DNA from 3 places in the Serratia rhizosphaerae genome. Region 1 is predicted to be linked to each of the others. Evidence: riboswitches for the same ligand, from Rfam matches in the RefSeq annotation. Region 1 holds a riboswitch; each other region holds the start of a gene.
The links. A riboswitch is a leader RNA that binds a small molecule or an ion and turns the genes downstream of it on or off. The one in region 1 is predicted to bind thiamine pyrophosphate.
Positions count from the first base shown of each region.

Region 2: linked by a shared signal. The riboswitch ahead of thiM (hydroxyethylthiazole kinase) and the one ahead of thiC (phosphomethylpyrimidine synthase ThiC) in region 1 are both predicted to bind thiamine pyrophosphate.
Region 3: linked by a shared signal. The riboswitch ahead of thiB (thiamine ABC transporter substrate binding subunit) and the one ahead of thiC (phosphomethylpyrimidine synthase ThiC) in region 1 are both predicted to bind thiamine pyrophosphate.

Region 1 is NZ_CP041764.1:1,791,977-1,799,635, forward strand. It holds gene FO014_RS08450 (DUF1481 domain-containing protein) at 1-81, opposite strand, end outside; gene hupA (nucleoid-associated protein HU-alpha) at 118-390, opposite strand; gene FO014_RS08460 (YjaG family protein) at 580-1,170, opposite strand; gene nfi (deoxyribonuclease V) at 1,210-1,902, opposite strand; gene hemE (uroporphyrinogen decarboxylase) at 1,944-3,008, opposite strand; gene nudC (NAD(+) diphosphatase) at 3,082-3,849, opposite strand; gene rsd (sigma D regulator) at 3,949-4,455, shown strand; TPP riboswitch at 4,495-4,618, shown strand; gene thiC (phosphomethylpyrimidine synthase ThiC) at 4,726-6,660, shown strand; gene thiE (thiamine phosphate synthase) at 6,653-7,291, shown strand; gene FO014_RS08495 (HesA/MoeB/ThiF family protein) at 7,296-7,659, shown strand, end outside.
Region 2 is NZ_CP041764.1:3,557,223-3,564,881, forward strand. It holds gene FO014_RS16540 (GNAT family N-acetyltransferase) at 75-500, opposite strand; gene FO014_RS16545 (hypothetical protein) at 678-899, opposite strand; gene FO014_RS16555 (hypothetical protein) at 1,208-1,453, opposite strand; TPP riboswitch at 1,817-1,916, shown strand; gene thiM (hydroxyethylthiazole kinase) at 1,953-2,741, shown strand; gene thiD (bifunctional hydroxymethylpyrimidine kinase/phosphomethylpyrimidine kinase) at 2,744-3,544, shown strand; gene FO014_RS16570 (inhibitor of vertebrate lysozyme family protein) at 3,616-4,074, shown strand; gene gutQ (arabinose-5-phosphate isomerase GutQ) at 4,114-5,085, opposite strand; gene fbaB (class I fructose-bisphosphate aldolase) at 5,247-6,296, opposite strand; gene FO014_RS16585 (GntR family transcriptional regulator) at 6,487-7,173, opposite strand; gene FO014_RS16590 (MFS transporter) at 7,270-7,659, opposite strand, start outside.
Region 3 is NZ_CP041764.1:1,331,446-1,339,104, reverse strand. It holds gene thiQ (thiamine ABC transporter ATP-binding protein ThiQ) at 1-313, opposite strand, end outside; gene thiP (thiamine/thiamine pyrophosphate ABC transporter permease ThiP) at 300-1,907, opposite strand; gene thiB (thiamine ABC transporter substrate binding subunit) at 1,883-2,869, opposite strand; TPP riboswitch at 2,925-3,023, opposite strand; gene sgrR (HTH-type transcriptional regulator SgrR) at 3,061-4,722, opposite strand; gene sgrT (glucose uptake inhibitor SgrT) at 4,815-4,991, shown strand; gene FO014_RS06330 (sugar efflux transporter) at 5,218-6,402, shown strand; gene FO014_RS06325 (DASS family sodium-coupled anion symporter) at 6,543-7,659, shown strand, end outside.

The DNA of each region.
Region 1 (7,659 bases):
ATGATGCCAACTACACGCGCTCAGGACGCTGGCAATGCCAATGGCTGCCAGCGCCCTGCGCACAAACAAAAGGGGCTTCAAAGCCCCCCTGTTTAATCTTTTCACCAACACGCAGTCTTATTTAACTGCGTCTTTCAGTGCTTTGCCAGAAACGAACGCGGGTACGTTAGCCGCTGCAATTTTGATTTCTTTGCCAGTCTGTGGGTTGCGACCAGTGCGCTCTGCACGATGGTTTACTTTGAAAGTACCGAAACCAACCAATTGTACCGCATCACCTTCTTTCAGAGACTCAGTAATAGCAGCCAGGGTAGATTCCAGAGCCAGTTTAGCTTGTGCTTTGGAAAGGTCAGCCTTGTCCGCGATTACATCAATCAGTTGAGTCTTGTTCATAAGTTATCCTTACAGTGTGTTTATCGTTTGCAAAGCATCGAGTGCGACGGATATGCCGATTGACAGCACTCTCCTGCATACACGCACCGATAGCCACTTTTTTTACGCCCCCCAAATGTAGACCAGACAGGGTGCGGATGTGAAGCCTTAAGGCATGACAAATCAGGCGTTAAATCACGTTTTCTTGCCTTATTGCGCTAAATTTATCCCAATATTGCTCACGCCAGCCTCACGAAGGTCTGCGCGTAGCCCTTTAATCAGGTCTAAATCGCGCTCTTCGCAGGCTGCCAGCAGGCGGAAAATTTCCCACTGGATGTCCCATTCTTCCTCAACCGCCGGCAGAACCTTCAGTTCTTCATCGGTCATTTCTTTCCCGGCCTGGGTCATTTCCAACATCGCCACGGTACGAATTGATGTTTCGCTGATGGCGATGGCGTGCTCCAGCGTCTCCCCGCTGAGGCGCGAATGGATCAGTTCCCCTAATGCGATACAGGCATCAATCGCCGGGTAAACGCCGTAAAGATCGTAATCTTCCGCCGCCGGAATCGCTTCCTCCAACTTCTCGAGCTGGCTGTCGAAGTTGACCTTGGCGTCTTTCACTACCAGCGTCTCCCAAATCAAATCCAGGATTCGGCGGTACACCTGCGGGTCGCCAAACTCGGTTTGCAGGCAGAACATCTGGTAATTCGGATACATACGCTCGCACAGACTAGCCATAAAGGTCAAATGTTGCCAGCTTTCAAGCTTTTCTAAGCGTAAATGAATTGGATTACGGAGCATTATTTTGTCTCACTCGCTGAGTCTGCGGCGCAGTGTAACCTAAAATACGCATGGCGACACCTCCGGATGCGCAGCCAGCCAGCGCTGAAAGGCCGGCCGGCGCGAGGCAATGGCGTCCGCCCAGCGCGTCGGTTCAGGTAAACGGTAGCCTGCCATGCAGCGTTGCACCCAGGCCAGCGCACCGTCGGCGCTGACGCGGTGCCCGGTGGCGATAAACAGCGGGTTGCAGCGCGCCTTGCTGCGCCATACCCAACCCAGCTGTTCTCCCTTATCCATCAGCGCGCTTTTGGCGCCGACTTCTGCGCCCAAAGGCTCAAACTTGCCGCACAGCCGTTTTTTCGCCACGCCGATGGTCGGCACATCGACCAACAGCCCGAAGTGGCTGGCCACGCCGAGGCGACGCGGATGCGAAATGCCGTGGCCGTCGACAAAAATCAGATCGGGCTTCTGCCGTAGCCGTTCCCAAGCCGCCAGCAGCGCCGGGTATTCACGAAACGAGAGAAAGCCGGGAATATACGGCATGGTGGTGGCAATACGCGCAATCTGGTATTCCACCAGCTCCAGCGACGGATAACGCAGAATCGCGATAGCGGCGCGCGTTACTGCGCCTTCCTGTTCGAACCCCACGTCGCAGCCGGCGATAAAGGCCGGCGGGTCGACCGCCAGCTGGTCCTGGCGAATCACGTCTGCGGCGCGCTGTAACTGCTCGGCGCGCAGCGTCTGGGTATCAATCATGGCAACTCTCCTTGTAGCGCTATCGCTGAAGCACGGGATCAACGATGATATTTGGCCGACAGCGCGTGCACCGCCTCGACAAACACGCCGGCGTTTTCCGGCGGCACGTCCTGATGAATACCGTGGCCCAGGTTGAACACATGCCCTTCGCCGTGGCCGAAGCCGGACAGGATGGTTTCCACCTCCTGTTCAATACGCTGCGGCGCGGCGTAAAGCATCGACGGATCCATATTGCCCTGCAGCGCCACCCGATCGCCGACCCGACGACGCGCATCGGCAATATCGGTGGTCCAGTCCAGGCCCAGCGCATCGCAGCCGGTCGCCGCCATCGCTTCCAGCCACTGGCCGCCGCCTTTGGTGAACAACGTCACCGGCACCCGGCGACCGTCATGCTCGCGCAGCAGGCCATCGACGATTTTATGCATATAGTTCAGCGAGAATTCGCGGTAATCACGGCCGGTCAGCACGCCGCCCCAGGTGTCGAACACCATGACCGACTGCGCGCCCGCGCGGATTTGCGCATTCAGATACAAAATCACGCTGTCCGCCAGCTTGTCCAACAGCAGGTGCAGAGTTTGCGGCTCGGCGTACATCATCTTTTTCAGTTTGGTAAACGCCTTGCTGCTACCGCCTTCAACCATATAGGTCGCCAGCGTCCACGGACTGCCGGAGAAGCCGATCAGCGGCACCTGGCCTTTCAGCTCGCGGCGGATGGTGCGCACCGCGTTCATCACATAGCCCAGCTCCACCTCCGGATCGAACAGCGGCAGCTTTTCTACATCGGCGCGGCAGGTAATCGGCGATGAGAAACGCGGCCCTTCGCCGGTTTCAAAGTAGAGCCCCAGCCCCATGGCGTCGGGAATGGTCAGAATGTCGGAAAACAGGATGGCAGCATCCAGCGCATAGCGACGCAGCGGCTGCAGCGTCACCTCACAGGCCAGTTCGGCGTTCTTGCACAGCGACATAAAGTCGCCGGCCTGCGCCCGCGTGGCTTTATACTCCGGCAAATAACGACCGGCCTGGCGCATCATCCATACGGGGGTAACATCCACCGGCTGGCGCAACAGCGCACGCAGGTAACGATCGTTCTTCAACTCAGTCATTATTGGCTCCCTTAATTCAGCTGGCGCTATTGTATACCCAAAAGAATGGGCGTTGTACCAAAGCGCCAGCGCATCATGCGTCCCGGCACAGCACCACGGTGTCCTCAATCAAACGCCGCGCCACGGTGCCCGGCGGCGGCAGCAAGGGCAGCCGATCGTAACGATACCAGCCGGCATGCAGCAGTTCCTTAGGGTCGTGGCGCAATTCACCGCGATGATAATCCGCCATAAAGGCCATCATCAGCGACTGCGGGAACGGCCAGGGCTGGGAGGAGACGTAACGCAGGTTTTTAATTTCAATATTACTCTCCTCCATCACCTCGCGCGCCGCCGCCTGCTCCAGCGTCTCCCCGACCTCGACAAAACCGGCCAGCACCGTATGGATGCCGCCGCGGTGCCGCACGTGCTGCGCCAGCAGGATTTCATCATCGCGGCGAATGGCGACGATCACACAGGGGGCGATTTGCGGGTAATAGCGTTCACGGCAGTGGTCGCACAGGCAGGCGTTTTCGGTTCGGCTCAGGTGCATTTTATGGCCGCAATAGCCGCAAAATTGATGGGAACGATAAAATTCGGCCAGCTGCACCCCGCGCCCGGCTAACTGGAACAGGGCGCGGTCGAGATCCAGCAGCTGCCGCACCGAGCCCATCTCCTGCGCCATGGCGCGGCGCACCAGCCAGACCGGCGCCCCTTGCCACTCACCAATTTGCCGCGCCGCTTCGCCGCGCAGGCCCCATTTATCGGCAGCACCAAACGGCAATTCACCGTTTGGTAACCAAAGTTTGTTTTCATGGCTGACGATCCACCAGCCCTTTTCGTTACCTGTTAATGCAAGTTCCATATCGTTGTTGCACAACCTCAGCTTCACTGGCACTCTAGAAATCGGCACTGTTACATTTTTATAACTTACCGTTACTTTTTCTTACTTACGGAGTCAACAATGCTCAACCACTTGGAAAGCCTGACTCAGCGCGTTGGTGGTAGTAATGAATTAGTTGATCAATGGCTTGAGGCACGTAAGCAGTTGCTGGTTGCTTACTGCACGCTCGTCGGCATTAAGCCGAATAAAGAAAAGCATACGCCGCTTAATGCAAAAGCGCTGGAGAACTTTTGCCACAATCTGGTGGATTATCTCTCCGCAGGGCATTTTCATATCTATGACAGAGTCATCAAGCAGGTGGAAGGCGCCGGTAGTCCTAAAATGTCTTTCGCCACCCAAATTTATCCCAAGTTGTGGATCAATACCGAACAGGTGATGGCGTTCCACGATCGCTATGCCGACACCGAGATCGATCAGGATCTCTGTCTGGCGTTCCATCAGGCGCTGTCGGACATCGGCGAAACGCTGGCCGCCCGCTTCGCACTGGAAGATCGCCTGATTCAGCTGCTCACAGAAACCTGGCAGCCCGGCCAACAGGAAGCGGAAAAAGGCAACCTGGTCCAATAGCTTTCCCTTGCAGCAAACAATAATGCCCTTCTATACTGGGGGCTCTTGTCGGAGTGCCTAGCGCCAGGCTTGTTATCAAGTCGGCCAGGCTGAGACCGTTAATTCGGGATCCGCGGAACCTGATCGGGTTAATACCCGCGAAGGGAACAAGAGTAATCTATCGCCAGCGGCAGACCTTCCACCAGCGTCTGCCGATCGGCCAACATCGTTACTCCCTCCGAGCTCCAGACAAGCAATTTTCCCAACTCACCCGACTTGTAGGAATTTGCTATGTCTAATAACAACCAGCGTCCCCGTAAAGTACAGCGTGAAGCCGCGCAGCAGTTTATCGACAACCTTCAGGGCGTCGCTTTCCCCAACTCCCGCCGCATCTATCTGCAAGGATCGCGCCCCGATCTGCAGGTGCCGATGCGCGAGATCCAGCTCAGCCCGACCTTAATCGGCGGCAGTAAAGACGAACCGCAATACGAGCCGAATGAGGCGGTACCGGTCTATGATACCGCCGGCCCTTACGGCGACCCGGCGTCCCAACTGGACGTACACCGCGGCCTGGACAAGCTGCGCGCCAGCTGGATCGCAGAGCGCGACGATACCGAGACGCTGGCCCACGTCAGCTCCGGCTTTACCCAGCAGCGTCTGGCGGATGAGGGGTTAGACCACCTGCGTTTCGAACATCTGCCGCAGCCACGCAAAGCGCAGTCGGGCAAATGCGTCACCCAGCTGCACTATGCGCGCGCCGGCGTCGTCACGCCGGAGATGGAATTTATCGCCATCCGCGAAAATATGGGCCGTGAGCGCATCCGCAGCGAGGTGCTGCGCCAGCAGCATCCGGGCCAGAGCTGGGGCGCCAACCTGCCGGAAAACATTACGCCGGAGTTTGTCCGTCAGGAGGTGGCCGCCGGCCGCGCCATTATCCCGGCCAACATTAACCACCCGGAATCCGAACCGATGATTATCGGTCGCAACTTCCTGGTGAAGGTAAACGCCAATATCGGCAATTCTGCGGTGACCTCCTCCATCGAGGAAGAGGTGGAAAAACTGGTGTGGTCCACCCGCTGGGGCGCGGATACCGTGATGGACCTCTCCACCGGTCGTTATATCCACGAAACCCGCGAATGGATCCTGCGCAACAGCCCGGTGCCGATCGGCACCGTCCCCATCTATCAGGCGCTGGAAAAAGTGAACGGCGTAGCAGAAAACCTGACCTGGGAAATGTTCCGCGACACGCTGCTGGAGCAGGCGGAGCAAGGGGTCGATTATTTCACCATCCACGCCGGCGTGCTGCTGCGCTATGTGCCGATGACCGCCAAACGCCTGACCGGCATCGTCTCGCGCGGCGGCTCGATCATGGCCAAATGGTGCCTGTCGCATCATCAGGAAAACTTCCTGTATGAACACTTCCGCGAAATCTGCGAGATCTGCGCCGCCTACGACGTTTCACTGTCGCTGGGCGATGGCCTGCGCCCTGGCTCGGTACAGGACGCCAACGATGAAGCGCAGTTCTCCGAGCTGCATACGCTGGGCGAACTGACCAAAATCGCCTGGGAATACGACGTACAGGTGATGATCGAAGGCCCGGGCCACGTGCCGATGCATATGATCCGCCGCAATATGACCGAAGAGCTGGAGCACTGCCATGAAGCGCCGTTCTATACGCTGGGGCCATTGACCACCGATATCGCGCCGGGCTATGACCACTTCACCTCCGGCATCGGCGCCGCGATGATCGGCTGGTTCGGCTGCGCCATGCTGTGCTACGTGACGCCGAAAGAGCACCTGGGGCTGCCGAACAAAGAGGACGTCAAGCAGGGGCTGATTACCTATAAAATCGCCGCGCACGCCGCGGATTTGGCAAAAGGCCACCCCGGCGCGCAGATCCGCGATAACGCCATGTCCAAGGCGCGCTTTGAGTTCCGCTGGGAAGACCAGTTCAACCTGGCGCTGGATCCCGCCACCGCCCGCGCCTATCACGATGAGACGCTGCCGCAGGAATCCGGCAAAATCGCCCATTTCTGCTCAATGTGCGGGCCGAAATTCTGTTCGATGAAGATTTCACAGGAAGTGCGCGACTATGCCGCCGCGCAGGAAGCCGCCAAACCGATCGAAGTGCTGTCCGGCATGGAAAAAATGTCCGCCGAATTCCGCTCACGCGGCAGCGAGCTGTACCACAGCGCCGCAGCGCTGCAGGAGGACAACAATGGCTGAGTTATCAAGCCCGTTTCCCGCCACGCCGCACCGCCTCGGGCTGTACCCGGTGGTGGACAGCGTCATGTGGATCGAACGCTTGCTGGACGCAGGCGTCACCACCATCCAGCTGCGGATTAAAGATCAGCCGGACGAGCAGGTCGATGGCGACATTATCGCCGCCATCGCCCTCGGCAAACGCTACAACGCCCGTCTGTTTATCAATGACTACTGGCGGCTGGCGGTCAAGCACGGCGCCTACGGCGTCCATCTGGGGCAGGAGGATCTGGACAGCACCGATCTGGCAGCCATCCATCGCGCCGGGCTGCGTCTTGGCGTATCAACCCATGACGACGCCGAACTGGCGCGCGCCAAAGCGGTGCAGCCCTCGTATATTGCGCTCGGCCACATCTTTCCTACCCAGACCAAGGATATGCCTTCCGCCCCCCAGGGGCTGGCGGAGCTGAAGCGCCACGTGGCGACGCTGGCGGCGTATCCCACGGTGGCGATCGGCGGCATCAGCCTCGATCGCGTCCCGGCGGTATTGGCCTGCGGCGTCGGCAGCGTGGCGGTGGTGAGCGCCATCACCCAGGCGCCGGACTGGCGTGCCGCTACGGCGGAACTGCTGCGCCTGATTGAAGGCAAGGAGTAACGGTATGCTCAGCGATCACGAATTCTTACGTTACAGCCGGCAGCTATTGCTGGAAGACATCGGCCCCGACGGGCAGGAAAAACTCAAAGGCGCCAGCGTGCTGATCGTCGGCCTGGGCGGGTTGGGATCGCCGGCGGCGCTGTATCTGGCCGCCGCCGGCGTCGGAACGCTGCTGCTGGCGGACGATGACCAGCTGCATCTCACCAACCTGCAGCGGCAGATCCTTTACCGCAGCGCCGACGTGCCGCACGGGAAGGCCCAACTGGCCCAACGCCACCTGCAGGCGCTTAATCCACAGGTCGAGTCGATCGCACTGGCGCAGCGCCTGCAGGGCGCAGAACTGCAACAGGCGGTGGCGCGCGCCGATC
Region 2 (7,659 bases), 1.8 Mb from region 1:
CATTCCGGTATCGAAGTGACTGAATTTACCGCTAGGCGGTGTTCTATCAGGCGTTGTTGTGTGAAGGACATTAGCTATCTGGCGGTGCTGTGCAGCAGGTAATAGGCTTCGTCACCTTCGCCTCCCTGGCTGATAATGCGCCAGCCGTGCCGCTGATAAAACATCAAAGCCGGTTCGTTCCTGACCAGACATTTCAACGCGCCGGTGGTGCGGAAGGTGGATTCTGCCTGTTTTAGCAGGGTACTGCCTACGCCGCGAGTTTGTTGAGCGGGGTCGACATACAGGTTATGGATAAAATCTTCGGCCCGGTGAATGGAAACAAAACCCAGCGGTATGCCGTTTTCTTCGGCTACCCAGATCTCTTCTCCCAGCGTAGCGCGATCGAAATCTCTCGGTTGGTAATTGGCGGTGTCCCGCCAGTGAAAGGCGATTTTACGCGCGGCCAAATATAAGCGGCGCAGAAAGGGGCGATCGGATTCTTGATATGGCCGTATTTTCATCATGCTCCCTTGGTGACGGACGCGCGGTGATCCTGCGGTGTGGCACCTGAGTATGTCGGAATACCATGCCGTTGGCGAGAGATAAGAAAAAAGAGCAAATAGATTATTTGCTCTTGAATACGGACACGTTACCGGGCGGCGAGCAAAGCGTCGCCGGCCCGGTAGAAAGTGACGACGTTACTTGGTGTAACGACCTTCCCAGAAACCACGGACAAGGTTAAATACGCCGTCGGTGAAGATTTTGCCTACGCCTTTGGCCGCGTTGGTAAAGCTGGCGAGGATGGATTCAGCACCTTTGGAGATGGAACCAACAACACCGCCTAAGAGTCCACCGAGGATACTGTCGAGACCGGCACCACCTGATACTTCATTGACTTCAACGTTAGATAATTCTCTCATGGTTTATCCTTAAATATTAAATGAGGTAGATAAAAGAGCGGGAAAATTATGATTGCGGCTTGGCAGGCGCGCACTCATTCAACTCAACAGGTTTGCTGGACGAGGTGACGTTGCCAAACTTGTCAACGCAGCCCACGGTCCGATAGCAAGTCACTCCTGAGGTGGATGGGGATAGGCTATGGCTGACTTTACAGCCCCACGCGCCACCAATAACATTCGTTGCTTTGCCTTGCGTTAATTTCTGCATAATTATTAATTATCCTTGTTGGTTACTCTACGGATGACTCAACGCTATCCGAGTTGGGCCATTAAGACTTAGCGGTTTCGGCTGGTGCTTCCGGAGCAGGCTTACTTGGGCGGAAAGCATTGATGAGGGAATCCAGGAAGCCCATGCCCAGACCAACAGCGGTGCCGATAGAGTTGGCGATATTACCGACGATATTGCCAGCGATGCCGGTCAGGGTATTAACGCCTGCGTTGATGATATCGCTGATAATACCACCGAAAAAGCCGCCTGAAACTGCTTCAACTTCAACGTTAGATAATTCTCTCATGACAAATTCCTTTTTTATTAAAAATAAAAGAGTATGGGGTTAAATAAAATGGTGACACCTTGGTATGGAAAGCCAAGGTGTTATTTAATATTACCCTCTTTTCTTATCTTATAAATACTGTTTGCAGAATTTCGTTCGTTTTAAGGATAATTCTTGCTGGCTTGAAATAGGCCGTCTGGCTTTATCCTAAATTCACCGTATTTATATTTTTATGGGTGATAATTGAAATTTTATTTTCTGAGTTTTTAATGTTTCCGGCCGCAGGACGCCATGCATAAATCATAAACATGACGATGAAAGATTTGAATCCCGCCGGGTGCGGAGTATGATGTGGCCGCAGTCGCTATCCCTGCGGGATGCGCTGTCTGAGACTCGGGGTGCCCTTCATGTATGTGAAGGCTGAGAAATACCCGTATTACCTGATCTGGATAATACCAGCGTAGGGAAGTCTTGGCGTCCTGACCGGCGCCCGCCTTCTTTAACGCCGGTTGGGAGAACTATGATCGCTCGACCTGATGAATTGCCCGGCGCAACGGCCGCGGCCAGCTTACAGCTGCTTAAACAACATTCCCCGCTGATTCACTGCCTGACCAACGACGTGGTGCAAACGCTGACGGCCAACGTTTTGCTGGCGCTGGGCGCTTCGCCGGCGATGGTGATTGAACCGTCCGAAGCGACGCAGTTCAGCCGCCTGGCCGATGGCGTGCTGATCAATATCGGCACGCTGACCGCCGCCCGCGCGGAATCGATGCTGGCGGCGGTGGAGGCGGCCAATCAGGCCGCGACGCCGTGGGTGCTGGACCCGGTGGCGGTCGGCGGACTGACCTTTCGTACCGAGTTTGCCAACCGGCTGCTGACGCTGCAGCCGGCGGCCATTCGCGGCAACGCGTCGGAAATTATGGCGCTGAGCGGGCTGCAGGCTTCGGGGCGCGGCGTCGACAGCACGGCGGACTCTCTGGCCGCGCTGCCGGCGGCGCAACAGCTGGCGCAGCGCAGCGGTGCGATTGTCGCGGTCACCGGCGCCACCGACTACATTACTGACGGGCAGCGCAGCTGGGCGGTCGGCGGCGGCGATCCGCTGATGACGCGGGTGGTGGGCACCGGCTGTGCCTTATCGGCGGTGGTGGCGGCGTTTTGCAGCCTGCCGGGCGAGCGGCTGGACCACGTCGCCGCCGCCTGCCGGGTGATGGCGCACTGCGGCGCGGCGGCCAGCAAACAGGCCGGCGGCCCCGGCAGCTTTACCCCCGCATTTCTCGACGCGCTGTACCGCTGGCAGGGAGATGAATAATCATGAAACGCATCAATGCATTGACCATCGCCGGTACCGATCCGAGCGGCGGCGCCGGCATTCAGGCGGATCTGAAAGCCTTCTCGGCGCTCGGCGCCTATGGCGCCAGCGTGATCACCGCGCTGGTGGCGCAAAACACGCGCGGCGTGCAGTCGGTGTACCAGATTGAGCCGACGTTCGTTGCCGCGCAGCTGGATTCCGTGCTGAGCGACGTGCGCATCGACAGCGTAAAAATCGGTATGCTGGCCAATGCCGACATCGTGCAGGCGGTGGCCGAGCGCTTGCGGCATTATCAGCCGCCGTTTGTGGTGCTGGATACGGTGATGCTGGCGAAAAGCGGCGATCCGCTGCTGGCGCCGGAGGCGGTGGCGTCGATCCGGCGTGAACTGTTGCCGCAGGTGTCGCTGATTACGCCTAACCTGCCGGAAGCGGCGGCGCTGCTGGCGTGTCCGCCGGCGGATAATGAGCAGCAGATGCGCGAGCAGGGACGGGCGCTGCTGGCAATGGGTTGCCAGGCGGTGCTGATGAAGGGCGGCCATCTCAGTGAAGAGGAAAGCCCGGACTGGCTGTTCAGCCGCGGTACGGAGCAGCGCTTCAGCGCGCCTCGTGTCGCCACGCGCCATACGCACGGCACCGGCTGCACCCTGTCTGCGGCGCTGGCCGCCCTGCGTCCGCGTTATGACGACTGGCCGCAGACGGTGGCGGCGGCGAAGGATTACCTGCAGCGCGCGCTGCAGCAGGCGGACAGCCTGGAAGTCGGCCAGGGCATCGGCCCGGTGCACCATTTCCATGCCTGGTGGTGAGCCAACTTTTTCGCGCGGCGATGGTCTGAGTAGATGCAATGTCTTTGTCTATTTTCGGAGGGAGAATCACCATGACAGGAATGCATAAACGTCGTTATATGCTGCTGGGCGCGTTGCTGGCCGTCAGCGCCGGCAGCTTTGCCCAGCAGGTGGTGACCACGGCGGATCTGGTTCAGCAGCCGGGTTATCAGAGCAGCTGGCAGCAGATGATGAAAGGTCAGGCCCGGCTGCCGGGCTGGGCGCGTAAGGGCAGCGGCACTTCGACGCCGGCGGAGACGATCGGCTGGCAGGGGCAGCAGTATCAGGTTGGCAATATCTGTAAGCCTCACGATTGCGGCAATAACTTTTTGATCGTCGCCTTCAAGGCGGACAAGTCGCAGGCCTGGGGCGTGCGGGTTGAGGTGGAAGACCGGCCGGAAGCGGTGGCGCACCCCAAAAAGTACGCCAAATATCAGTGGCTCGGCAAGCCGGACAGCAATATGCAGGCGCTGCTGCGTCAGCAGTTTGAAAACAGCCCGGACTGGAAGTAAACCGATGTTTGCAGGGACGGGCGCGCCCGTCCCTGATGGTCAGCCGATGCCGGCCTGATGCAGGTCGTGCAGGTTCAGCGCGCCGACCAGTTCCCCCTCAACGTTGACCACCGGCGCGGCGCTGATATGCTGCTCGTGCAGCGCCTCCAGCGCTTCTCCCGCGCGCCACTGTTCCGGCAGGCGATAGCCGGGGCGGGTAATCGCCGGGCTGAGCGGATCCTCCAGCTTGTGGCCCTGCACCAGCCAGCGGCGCAGATCGCCGTCGGTGAAGACGCCCACCACTTTTTGCTGCTCGTCGCACACCGCCACCAGTCCCAGGCCGGTGCGGCTCAGCTCCAGCATCGCCGCCATCACGTCGGCGCTTTCCTGCACCTTCGGCAGACGATCGCCGGTGCGCATCAGGTGATGCACGCGGTTAAGCAGACGCGCGCCGAGGCTGCCGCCCGGGTGTGAACGGGCGAAGTCTTCGGCGTTGAAGCCGCGCTGACGCATCAGCGCCATCGCCAGCGCATCGCCGATCATCAGAGTGTTGACCGCGCTGGAGGTCGGCGCCAGCCCCATCGGGCAGGCTTCGCGCTCGACGCTGATATCCAGCACGCAGGCGGCACCCTGCGCCAGCGGTGAGGCGGTGCCGCCGGTAATGGCGATCACCGGGATCCGGCTCTCGGCCAGCAGCGGCAGGATCAGGTCCAGCTCTTTGGCGCGGCCGGAGTATGAAATAAAGATCATCACGTCGTCCGGGCCGATCATGCCGAGATCGCCGTGCAGCGCTTCCGCCGGATGCAGGAAGAAGGCGGGCGTCCCGGTGCTGGCCAGCGAGGCGGCGATTTTCTTGCCGATATGGCCGGATTTGCCGATGCCGGAAATCACCGCCTTGCCGCGGCAGCTCAGCAGCAGCTCGCAGGCGCGGACAAAGTTGTCGTCCAGCCGCGCCAGCAGGCGCTGCGCTTCGGCCAGTTCAATCTCCAGCGTTTCGCGGGCGAAGGTGAGCAGGGTGCTCGCGTTATCCATCAGTCTCTCCTGCGGAATGAATCAAGGCGGAAATATAGTGTTATTTACCGGATGAAACACGCGACACGCCGGTTTTTTTTAAACGGATCACAGTTTGAGAAATCAGCCGGGAAGGCGTGCGGACGAGAAGCCGGGTGAAAAGCCCGGCTTCTGCGGCGGCGTCAGGCGATGGTGACGCTGCTGTCGAGATAGGTATCCTGCACGGCGTTAATCAGCGCCACGCCGTCCTTCATCGATTTTTTGAAGGCCTTACGCCCCAGAATCAGCCCCATGCCGCCGGCGCGTTTGTTGATCACTGCGGTGCGCACCGATTCCTGCAGATCGTTTTCCCCGGCGGCGCCGCCGGAGTTAATCAGGCCGGCGCGTCCCATATAGCAGTTGGCCAGCTGATAACGCACCAGATCGATCGGGTGATCGCTGGTCAGTTTGTCGTATACCCGGTCGTCGGTGTAGCCGAAGTTCACGGCGCGGTAGCCGCCGTTGTTTTCCGCCATTTTCTGTTTGACGATATCGGCGCCGATGGTGGCGGCGATATGGTTGGCCTGGCCGGTGAGATCGGCGCTGGAGTGGTAGTCGACGCCGTCTTTCTTGAATGCCGGGTTACGCAGATAGGCCCACAGCACGGTAACCATGCCCAGTTCGTGCGCGCGCTCGAAGGCGGCGGAAATCTCTTCAATCTGGCGGCGCGACTGCTCGGAACCGAAATAGATGGTGGCGCCGACCGCCACCGCGCCCATATCGAACGCCTGCTCAACGCTGGCGTACAGGGTCTGGTCGTACTGGGTCGGGTAGCTGAGGGTTTCGTTGTGGTTCAGTTTGACCAGGAACGGGATTTTGTGCGCATAGCGACGTGATACCGCCGCCAGCACGCCGTAGGTGGAGGCGACGCAGTTGCAGCCGGCTTCGAGCGCCAGTTCGACGATGTTTTTCGGGTCAAAATAGAGCGGGTTGGCGGCGAACGAGGCGCCGGCCGAGTGCTCAATGCCCTGGTCCACCGGCAGAATGGACAGATAGCCGGTGCCGGCCAACCGGCCGTGGTTGAACAGGGTCTGCATCGAGCGCAGCACGCTGTTGGGGCGGTTATTATCGATCATCACCCGATCGACAAAATCGTCGCCGGGCAGGTACAGATTCTCTGCGGGGATGGTGGTACAGCGGTGTTGCAACAGGTCTTCCGCTTCCTTACCTAACAACTGCGCAATATCAGTCATGGTGAACTCCCGTTAAAGCTAATCCCTAGGCCGGAAAGTCATACTGATGGTCACCGGCGTCGCGAAAAGCGGTGATTGAAGCCGTAAGCACGATACTACTGAAGTTGCATCGTCAGGGAGAAACAATAGATGCGATTGCGGGGAAATGCCATTTACGTCGTGTAAAGCGGCGGGGGCGGGCGCCCCCGAGTTATTCGACCTCGAACCAGCTGCTGTTTTGCAGGGCGATCGGCGTGATGGAGTAAATCATCTCCTGCAGATGGTCGTGAACGGCCCGCTCGGCGGCGTCCGGGTCGTGCGCCTTCAGCGCGTCGAAAATGCGGTAGTGCTGTTGGATCAGCGTTTCCGGCGGCGAGACTTCACTCAGGCTGAGAAAACGCACCCGGTCCATGGTGGCCTTGATGGTTTCGATGGTTTCCCAGGCCAGCGGACAGTTGGCGATCTGCGTCAGCAGGCGGTGGAACTCATCGTCCAGCAGCAGGAATTCCCGTATTTGCTGGCCGTTGGCCGCCAGCGCCTGACGCTGCAGGTTATGCTTCAGCAGCGCCAGCTGCGGCGGGGTAATGCCGGTGGCGGCCCGGCGGACGATGGCGCACTCCACCGCCTGGCGGATAAAACGGCCGTCCGCGACGCGTTTGGCGGAAATTTTCATCACGAAGGTGCCGCGCTGCGGCAGTATCTGCACCAGCCCCGCCTCGGCCAGTTTGATAAAGGCCTCACGCACCGGCTGGCGCGACACGCTGAAACGGCTGGAAATCTCCTTTTCCGACAGCAGGGTCCCCGGCGCAATAGTGCAGTCGACGATATCCTGCCGTAAAAAGCGGTAGATTTGCTGATTCACCGGTAATGTGTTGGTAAGGCTATAATTTTCAGACATGGCGCGATTGGTTATCTGGCAATGATTCAAATGCCACCATACTAGCAGATTATTGTTCAATGGCGGGGGGATAAATCCCCTCGCCAAGAGCGGCCATCAGTGGTGCCAGTCCTGATACTCCTGCTGTCGCCGCTGCGGGGCGGTTTCCGGCATCAGCCACAGGCCGACGGCGGAAATCACCCCCAGCACGATCATATAGCCCGCCAGACCGTAATAGTGGCCGCCGGTCATCTGCAGGATTTTCACCGCCAGCAGGCCGAGAATACCGCTGCCGACCAGCGAGCCGATCTGCCAGATCAGCGCGATGCCGCTGCAGCGCACGCGGGTCGGGAACAGTTCCGGGAAGTACGACGCCTGCGGGGCGTAACACATGCTGTGGCCAAGGGTCAGCACCACGATCATCGCCAGCTGGGTCAGCCAGAAGTTATCAGCGTTCAGCAGCATAAAGAACGGTACGATGCAGACCACCTGCAGCAGCGCGCCGGC
Region 3 (7,659 bases), 460 kb from region 1:
CGGCGTTCAGCCTGAGACCGGGATCCAGCCCCAGCCCGATGTTTTGTTCCACCGTCAGGTGGGCGAACAGATTGTTTTCCTGAAACAGCATAGACACCGGCCGCTGCGCCGGCGGCGTGCGGGTATGGTCGTCGCCGTCAAGACGCAGGCTGCCGCCGTCCGCGCTCAGAAAGCCGGCAATCAGGCTGAGCAGGGTGCTTTTCCCCGCGCCGCTCGGCCCGAGCACCGCCACGCGTTCGCCCGGGCGGATGCGCAGATCAAAGCGCATCGGCAGGTGCTCATACAGGTAGGTCAGTTGGTTAAGTTCTATCATCGCGGCCCGGTAAACGTTCAATCAGGGTAAAAAGCAGGAAGCACAGTAATAACAATAACAGGGCGGTGACCGCACCGTCATTGCTGCGATAGGCGCCGATCTGCTGGTAAAGATAGAACGGCAGGGTGCGGAACTGCTCGTTGCCGAACAGTGCCACCACGCCGAAATCGCCGATCGACAGCACGCAGGCGAAGGCCAGCGCCTGCGCCAGCGGGCGACGCAGGGCGCGCAGTTCGATCCAGCGCAGCCGCCGCCAGCCCTGCATGCCCAGCGACAGGCACAGCGGGTTGTAGCGCTCCGCCACGTCGCGCATCGGGTTTTCCAGCACTTTCAGCGCATAGGGCACCGCCATCAGCGCGTTGGTCAGGATCACCAGCGCATAGGGCGACTGCGGCAGCCCAACGGTGTCGTTCAGCAGCAGGAAAAAGCCGGTAGCCAGCACGATGCCGGGCATCGCCAGAATCAGCATGCCGCTCAGTTCCAGCGCCTGGCCCCAGCGTCGCTGTTGGCGCAGTTTCAGCTCGCGACTGCTCCACAACAGCATCATGGTCAGCAGTAGACATAGCAGGCCGGCGCCGACGGCGATGCGCAACGAGGTGAACAGCGCCTGCCACAGCGCCGGCTGCTGCAGCACGCTGGCGATTGCCTGATTGGCGCCGTCGACCACCACCGCCAGCAGCGGCGGCAGCAGTAATAGCAGAGCGGCGACGATCAGCAGCGCATCGGTCAGACGCCGGCGGCGGCTGTCCTGCGGGTTGCGCCATTGCATCGCCTGCGTTGCGCCCACCGGCAGCGCCTGGCTGAGACGCTGGCTGAGCATCACCAGCCCCAGACAGCAGGCCAGTTGGATCAGCGCCAGCAGCGCGGCGTGGCTAAGGTCATAGTCGTAGCTCAGCGCCTGGTAGATGGCCAGCTCGATGGTGGTGGCCTGCGGCCCGCCGCCCAGCGAGAGTACGGTGGCGAAACTGGCGAAGCAGAGCATGAAGATCAGTGCGCCGCCCGGCAGGATCTGACGGCGCAGCGCCGGCCATTCGACAAAGCGGAACTGCTGCCAGCCGTTCATGCCCAGCTGTGCGGCAAGCTGACGCTGTTCAACCGGCACGTTTTCCAGCGCCTGCAGCAGCAGGCGGGTCGCCAGCGGCAGGTTGAAGAACATATGCGCCAGCAGAATCCCCTGCAGGCCGTAAGGCGAGAACTGATAGTCGAGCCCCAGCCAGGCGCACAGCGCCGCCAGCCAGCCCTGCCGGCCGTAGACGCTGAGCAGGCCGAACACCGCCACCAGCACTGGCAGCACCAGCGTCATGGCGCACAAACGCAGCAGCAACGCGCGGCCGGGGAAGCGGCGGCGGTACAGCGCCCGCGCCAGCAGGATGGCGGGCAGCACCGAGATCAGCGCCGACAGCAGCGCCTGCCAGAAGGTGAAGCGCACTACGTGCCACAGGTAGTCATCCTGCCATATCGACAGGGCGTCGCTGTGCGGCGCATGGTTCAGCAGCGAACCGAAGGCCAGCGCGGCCACCAGCAGAATCAGGCCGGCGGCCAGCAGCCCCGGCCACAGCCAGTGGGGGATTAACGGCTGACGGCGCTTTGCCATGAACGGATCCAGTTGCCTCGCTGTTTTGCCACCTCATCCGCGCGATATTGCAGCGCGGTCTGCGGCACCGGCAGTTGCGCAAAGCCGGCCGGCAGAGGGGTTTTGATCGCCGGATACATCCAGTTGCCGGTCGGGATGGCGTTCTGGAACGCCGGCGTCAGCATAAACTGCATAAAGCGCTCCGCCAGCTGCGGATGGCGGCTGGCCTGCAATTTAGCGGCGACTTCGACCTGCAGGTAGTGCCCTTCGCTGAAGTTGGCGGCGGCGTAAGCGTCTTTTTTCTCTTCAAGCAGATGGTAGGCCGGCGAAGTGGTATAGCTCAGCACCAGATCGCCTTCTCCTTTCAGGAACAGACCATAGGCTTCGCTCCAGCCTTTGGTGACGGTGACGGTTTTCTTCGCCAGCTTCTGCCAGGCCTGCGGCGCGGCGTCGCCATAGACTTTCTGCATCCACAGCAGCAGGCCGAGACCCGGGGTGCTGGTGCGCGGATCCTGATAGATCACTTTCCACGGCTGGTCGCTTTCCACCAGCTCTTTCAGGCTCTTCGGCGGGTTTTTCAGCCGGTCTTTGTTGTAGACAAAGGCGAAGTAGCCGTAGTCATAGGGGATAAAGGTGCTGTCCTGCCAGCCGCCGGGCACGTTCAGCCGCGAGTGGTCCACCGTGCTGGCGGCGAACAGTCTGGTCTGGCGCGCCGCCTGCAGCAGGTTGTTATCCAGCCCCAGCACCACGTCCGCCTTGCTGTTTTTGCCTTCCATCCGCAGACGATTAAGCAGTGAGACGCCGTCTTCCAGCGCCACGAATTTCAGTTCGCAGTTGCAGTCGGCCTCAAAGGCTTTTTTGATTGCCGGGCCAGGGCCCCAGTCGGCGGCGAAGGAGTCGTAGGTGTAAACCGTCAGCGTGTCTTTCGCCAGCGCCGGCGCGGCGGCCAGCAGCAACAGGCAAGGCAGGAATTTCTTGATCACTTTGCACTCCTGATAGTTAGGGCAGCAAAGGCATCTGAGGGGCTCCTGGGGAGCCGGTTGGCTGGCACTCAAATCCCTCCGCCGGTATTAGCCGGTTCAGGTTCGACGGGTTTGCTCTCAGCGAAAACCTTGTTTCGCACCCCGTTGAGACGGCGCTATTGTAAAGAGTTAGCGCCGCTGGCGAAAGATGCTTATGTCTCCGGCGGCGCGAACCAGGCGGATTTGAAGTCGAACCAGCCCAGCGTATTCATCCGTACGCCGCGCATGCTGCGCTGGCCGTGCAGCTGCAGCCAGTGATGGAACAGCGGATGCAACTGATGCTGGCTGACCAGCCGGCGACAAAATTCCGCCAGCGGCAGACGGTTATCGCGCCACAGCGCGGCGTCCTGCGCCAGATCTTCGCTCATGCAGTGTTGCAGCAGCGGTAGCTCATACAGGGTGGCGAACAGTGAAAACTCCAGCGGCAGGGTGAAATTGGCGCTGCCGAGCCACAGATCGCTCTGCGCCTCTCCCCGGTGCCAGACGTCGTAATCGACGATATTGACCGTCAGTTCTACGCCGTGCTGCGCCAGCAGCGGCTGCAGGGCGTCGCCGATGGCGTTGAACTCCGAGTGCTCACCGTAGTAGGTCAGCGTCAGCCGGCGCAGAGCGGCGGGTTTCGGCCGCTGGGCCAGTTCGCGGTTATGGTGCCAGCGCGGCAAAATGCCGTAGGCCGGCGACCAGTAGCGCTGGCTGACCGGCCCGGAGAGGTTCAGCAGGGCAATAGGATTGAGCAGTTCGCACAGCCAGCTGCGGATGGCCGGATCGTCGCCGACGGGCGAACGCCGGTCGAACAGCAGAAAGTAGCAGCCTTCCTCCAGCCGGCTTTCCAGCTCATTTTTGCCGGTATCGTCGGCCTGCAGCTGCACGCCGGAGTGCATCAGCTCTTCGGTGATATCCGGCAGGACCCAGATATTCACTTCATCGATCAGGGCGCGATAGCCGAAGTAATCGTCAAACGCCTGGATCTTCAGCTGGCTCTGCTGGTTATGCACCACGCTGTACGGGCCGGTGCCGATCGGATGGCGGGCAAAATCCGGCAGAGTGCGCCATTCCTGCGGCAGAATCATGGCCGGCACGCTGCCAAGCAGCCAGGGCAGCCAGTAATCGGGGCTGTGCAGATGCACATCGATCACATGGGGCGTCGGCGAGTCGACGCGTGCGATATGGGCGAACAGCGGCTGCGACGTCAGGCGCGTCAGCGTCTGGATAACGTCTTCCATCTCCAACTCGCGTCCATGATGAAAGTGGATAGCGGGGCGCAGATAGAAGCGCCAGTGCAGCGGGGTCAGCGCCTGCCAGTGATGGGAAAGGTCGGACTCCAGTTCCCCGTTTTCCTCATTTATCCGCGTCAGGCCGCTGTAAATCTGCCGGGCCAGGTGCGTCTCCGAACGGCGCAGCGCCGAACCGGGCAGCAGATTGGACAGCGGCCGGTAGTAGAGCACGCGCAGGATATGTTTACCCTGGCGGAAACTGCGTCCCAGTTGGGACAGCAGCATCTGTCGCACCACTTTTTTATCGCCGACCAGCTGCACCAGCTGGTCGATGCGATCCTGTTCCAGCAGCGTTTCCGCCCGCTGTTGCTGCAGCGCCAGGCCGGTGTAGTGAAACGCCAGCCGCGAACGCTTGCCGCGCCCGGCCTCCGCCTGCCAGGTCAGCCAGCCCTGTTGCTGCATGGCGCCAAGCAGCGAGCGTACATGACGGCGCGAACAGCTGAGCGCGTCGGCCAGCTCCTGCAGCGTGGTATCGCGGGCTTCGCCCTGGCAGCGTTGCCAGAGACGAATAAACTGCTGTTGCAGGCGTGGCGTGGACATAAAAGAGGAACTCCCCGACAGTAATCCGACAATTTATCTTTCCCTATATTACGCCGATAATTTGCTCAGATGAAAGAGAGGAGGGCGGGCTTATGAACGTTTTACTGTCGAAACAGTTTTATCAGCGCTATTTCGCCGCCGTTCGCCGCCAGCACGCCGACTGGCTGACCCGGCTGGTGCCGGAGCAGGCCAGGCTGGAAATATTGTCCCATTTAACCCAGTGGGATATGCCGACGCTGAGCGACGAAGCCTATCGTAAGCGCCTCTGATCTTTCCCCGCTATCCGTGGGTTTTCAGACGACGTCTGAAAACCTGGGGAGACCAAGTGTTTCTGAGTAATGGTGCTTTTCACCAGCCAGTGGGGCGACCCACTGGCATTTTTATTTGCGGCGGGTGATTGCCGTTGTCGGGCGGTGCTTTTACTATTCGCTGACTTCTTCTACTCTACACTGATTTTTTTATTGCGCCGTTTTCGCCTTGTTCAGGAATGCCGCTATGAATAACCGTTGGTCGCTACGCCGTTTTAACCCCGTTTTCGCCGCATTCCTTGCCGTCGCTTTTCTGGCCGGTATCGCCGGGGCGTTGCAGACGCCGACGCTCAGCCTGTTTCTGACCTCGGAAGTCAAAGTGCGGCCGCTGTGGGTCGGGCTGTTTTATACCGTCAACGCGGTGGCCGGCATCGTGGTGAGCTTCCTGCTGGCCAAACGCTCGGACACCCGCGGCGACAGGCGTAAGCTGATTTTAGGCTGCTGTCTGATGGCGGTAGGCAACTGCCTGCTGTTCGCCTTTAACCGCGACTATCTGACGCTGATTACCGCCGGCGTGCTGATGGCGGCGCTGGCCAATACCGCGATGCCGCAGATTTTCGCCCTGGCGCGGGAATATGCCGACAGCAGCGGCCGTGAAGTGGTGATGTTCAGCTCGGTGATGCGTGCCCAGCTGTCGCTGGCCTGGGTCATCGGCCCGCCGCTGTCGTTTATGCTGGCGCTCAATTACGGTTTTACCACCATGTTCCTGATCGCCGCGGGGATCTTTGTTGTCAGCGCGCTGCTGGTGGGGTTTTGCCTGCCTTCGGTGCCGCGCGAGGCGCAAACCGGCAGCCTGAATGTGACGCCGGTCGCGCCGCCCAGCGCCTGGCGCAACCGCGACGTGCGCCGGCTGTTTGTCGCCTCGATGCTGATGTGGACCTGCAACACCATGTATATCATCGATATGCCGCTGTATATCACCCGCGATCTCGGGCTGCCGGAGCGGCTGGCCGGCATTCTGATGGGCATCGCCGCCGGGCTGGAAATCCCGGCTATGCTGCTGGCGGGCTATGTGGTCAAGCGTTTCGGCAAGCGCCGGATGATGCTGTTCGCCGTGGCGGCCGGCCTGCTGTTTTATCTTGGCCTGACGCTGTTCACCGCTAAACTGGCGCTGATTGGCCTGCAGCTGTTCAACGCGATCTTTATCGGCATTATTGCCGGCATCGGCATGCTCTATTTTCAGGATTTGATGCCGGCGCGTCCCGGCGCGGCGACCACCATGTTTACCAACAGTATCTCCACCGGCGTCATTTTAGCCGGGGTGCTGCAGGGGGCGCTGGTGGAGAATCTGGGACACTACGCGGTGTATTGGCTGGCGGCGGCGTTGGCGGCGCTCTCCTGGTGGCTGTGCGCCCGCGTGCGGGAGGTTTAACCGCTATTTTCGTTAACATTGATGTAAATCATTGAGAACATTAGCCCATAGTCGCAAGCTAAACGGACATAAGGCGTCGGCGTCGTTGATTTTGCTCCACGCCGCCGCCGCGCCTCTCCGTTGAATCTCGTGGGTATGTTATGGATAAACTAACGCCGCTCAAGCCTGTTCCCTCCCTGATTGCCGTTGCCGCCACGCTGCTTATCTGGTTTGTCATCCCGGTTCCTGAGGGCGTTGAACCCAACGCCTGGCAACTGCTGGCGCTGTTTATCGGCACCATTATCGCCATTATCGGCAAGGCGATGCCGATTGGCGCGGTATCGGTGATCGCCATCGCGCTGGTGGCGGTGACCGGCGTCACCAACCCCGGCAAGCCGGGGGCGGCGCTCGGCGATGCATTGAGCGGCTTTTCCAATCCGCTGATCTGGCTGATCGGCTTCTCTATCATGATCTCGCTCAGCCTGAATAAAACCGGGCTGGGCGGGCGTATCGGCTATTACTTTATTTCGCTGTTCGGCAAAAAGACGCTGGGCATCGCCTATGCGCTGACGCTGGCGGAGACCACGCTGGCGCCGGTGACGCCGAGCAACACCGCGCGCGGCGGCGGGATTATCCACCCGATTATGAAATCGATCGCCGACAGCTTCGGCTCCAGCCCCGGCTTAAACACCAGCGGCAAGATCGGCCGCTATCTGGCGCTGGTGAACTACAACATCAACCCGATCACCTCGGCGATGTTTATCACCGCCACCGCGCCGAACCCGCTGGTGGTCAGCCTGATTGCCAAAGGCACGCACGACAGCGTGGAGCTGAGCTGGGGCATGTGGGCGCTGGCGGCGCTGCTGCCGGGCCTCTGTTCGCTGATCGTAATGCCGCTGGTGGTGTATTTCCTCTATCCGCCGGAAATTAAAAGCACCCCGGATGCGCCGAACTTCGCCAAACGGCAGCTGCAGGCGCTGGGGCCGGTGACGCTGCCGGAGAAGATTACGCTGGCGGTGTTTGCGCTGCTGCTGGTGCTGTGGGCCGGTATTCCGGCGATGATTTTTGGTCCGGCGCTGGCGGTGAACCCGACCACCGCCGCCCTGATCGGCCTGGCGATTTTGCTGGCCAGCGGCGTACTGAGCTGGGATGACATCCTGAGGCAGAAGGGCGCCTGGGATACCGTGGTCTGGTTCTCCGCGCTGGTGATGATGGCGACCTATCTGGGCAAACTGGGGCTGATTAACTGGCTGTCGCAGACGGTCGGCGCCGGTATTG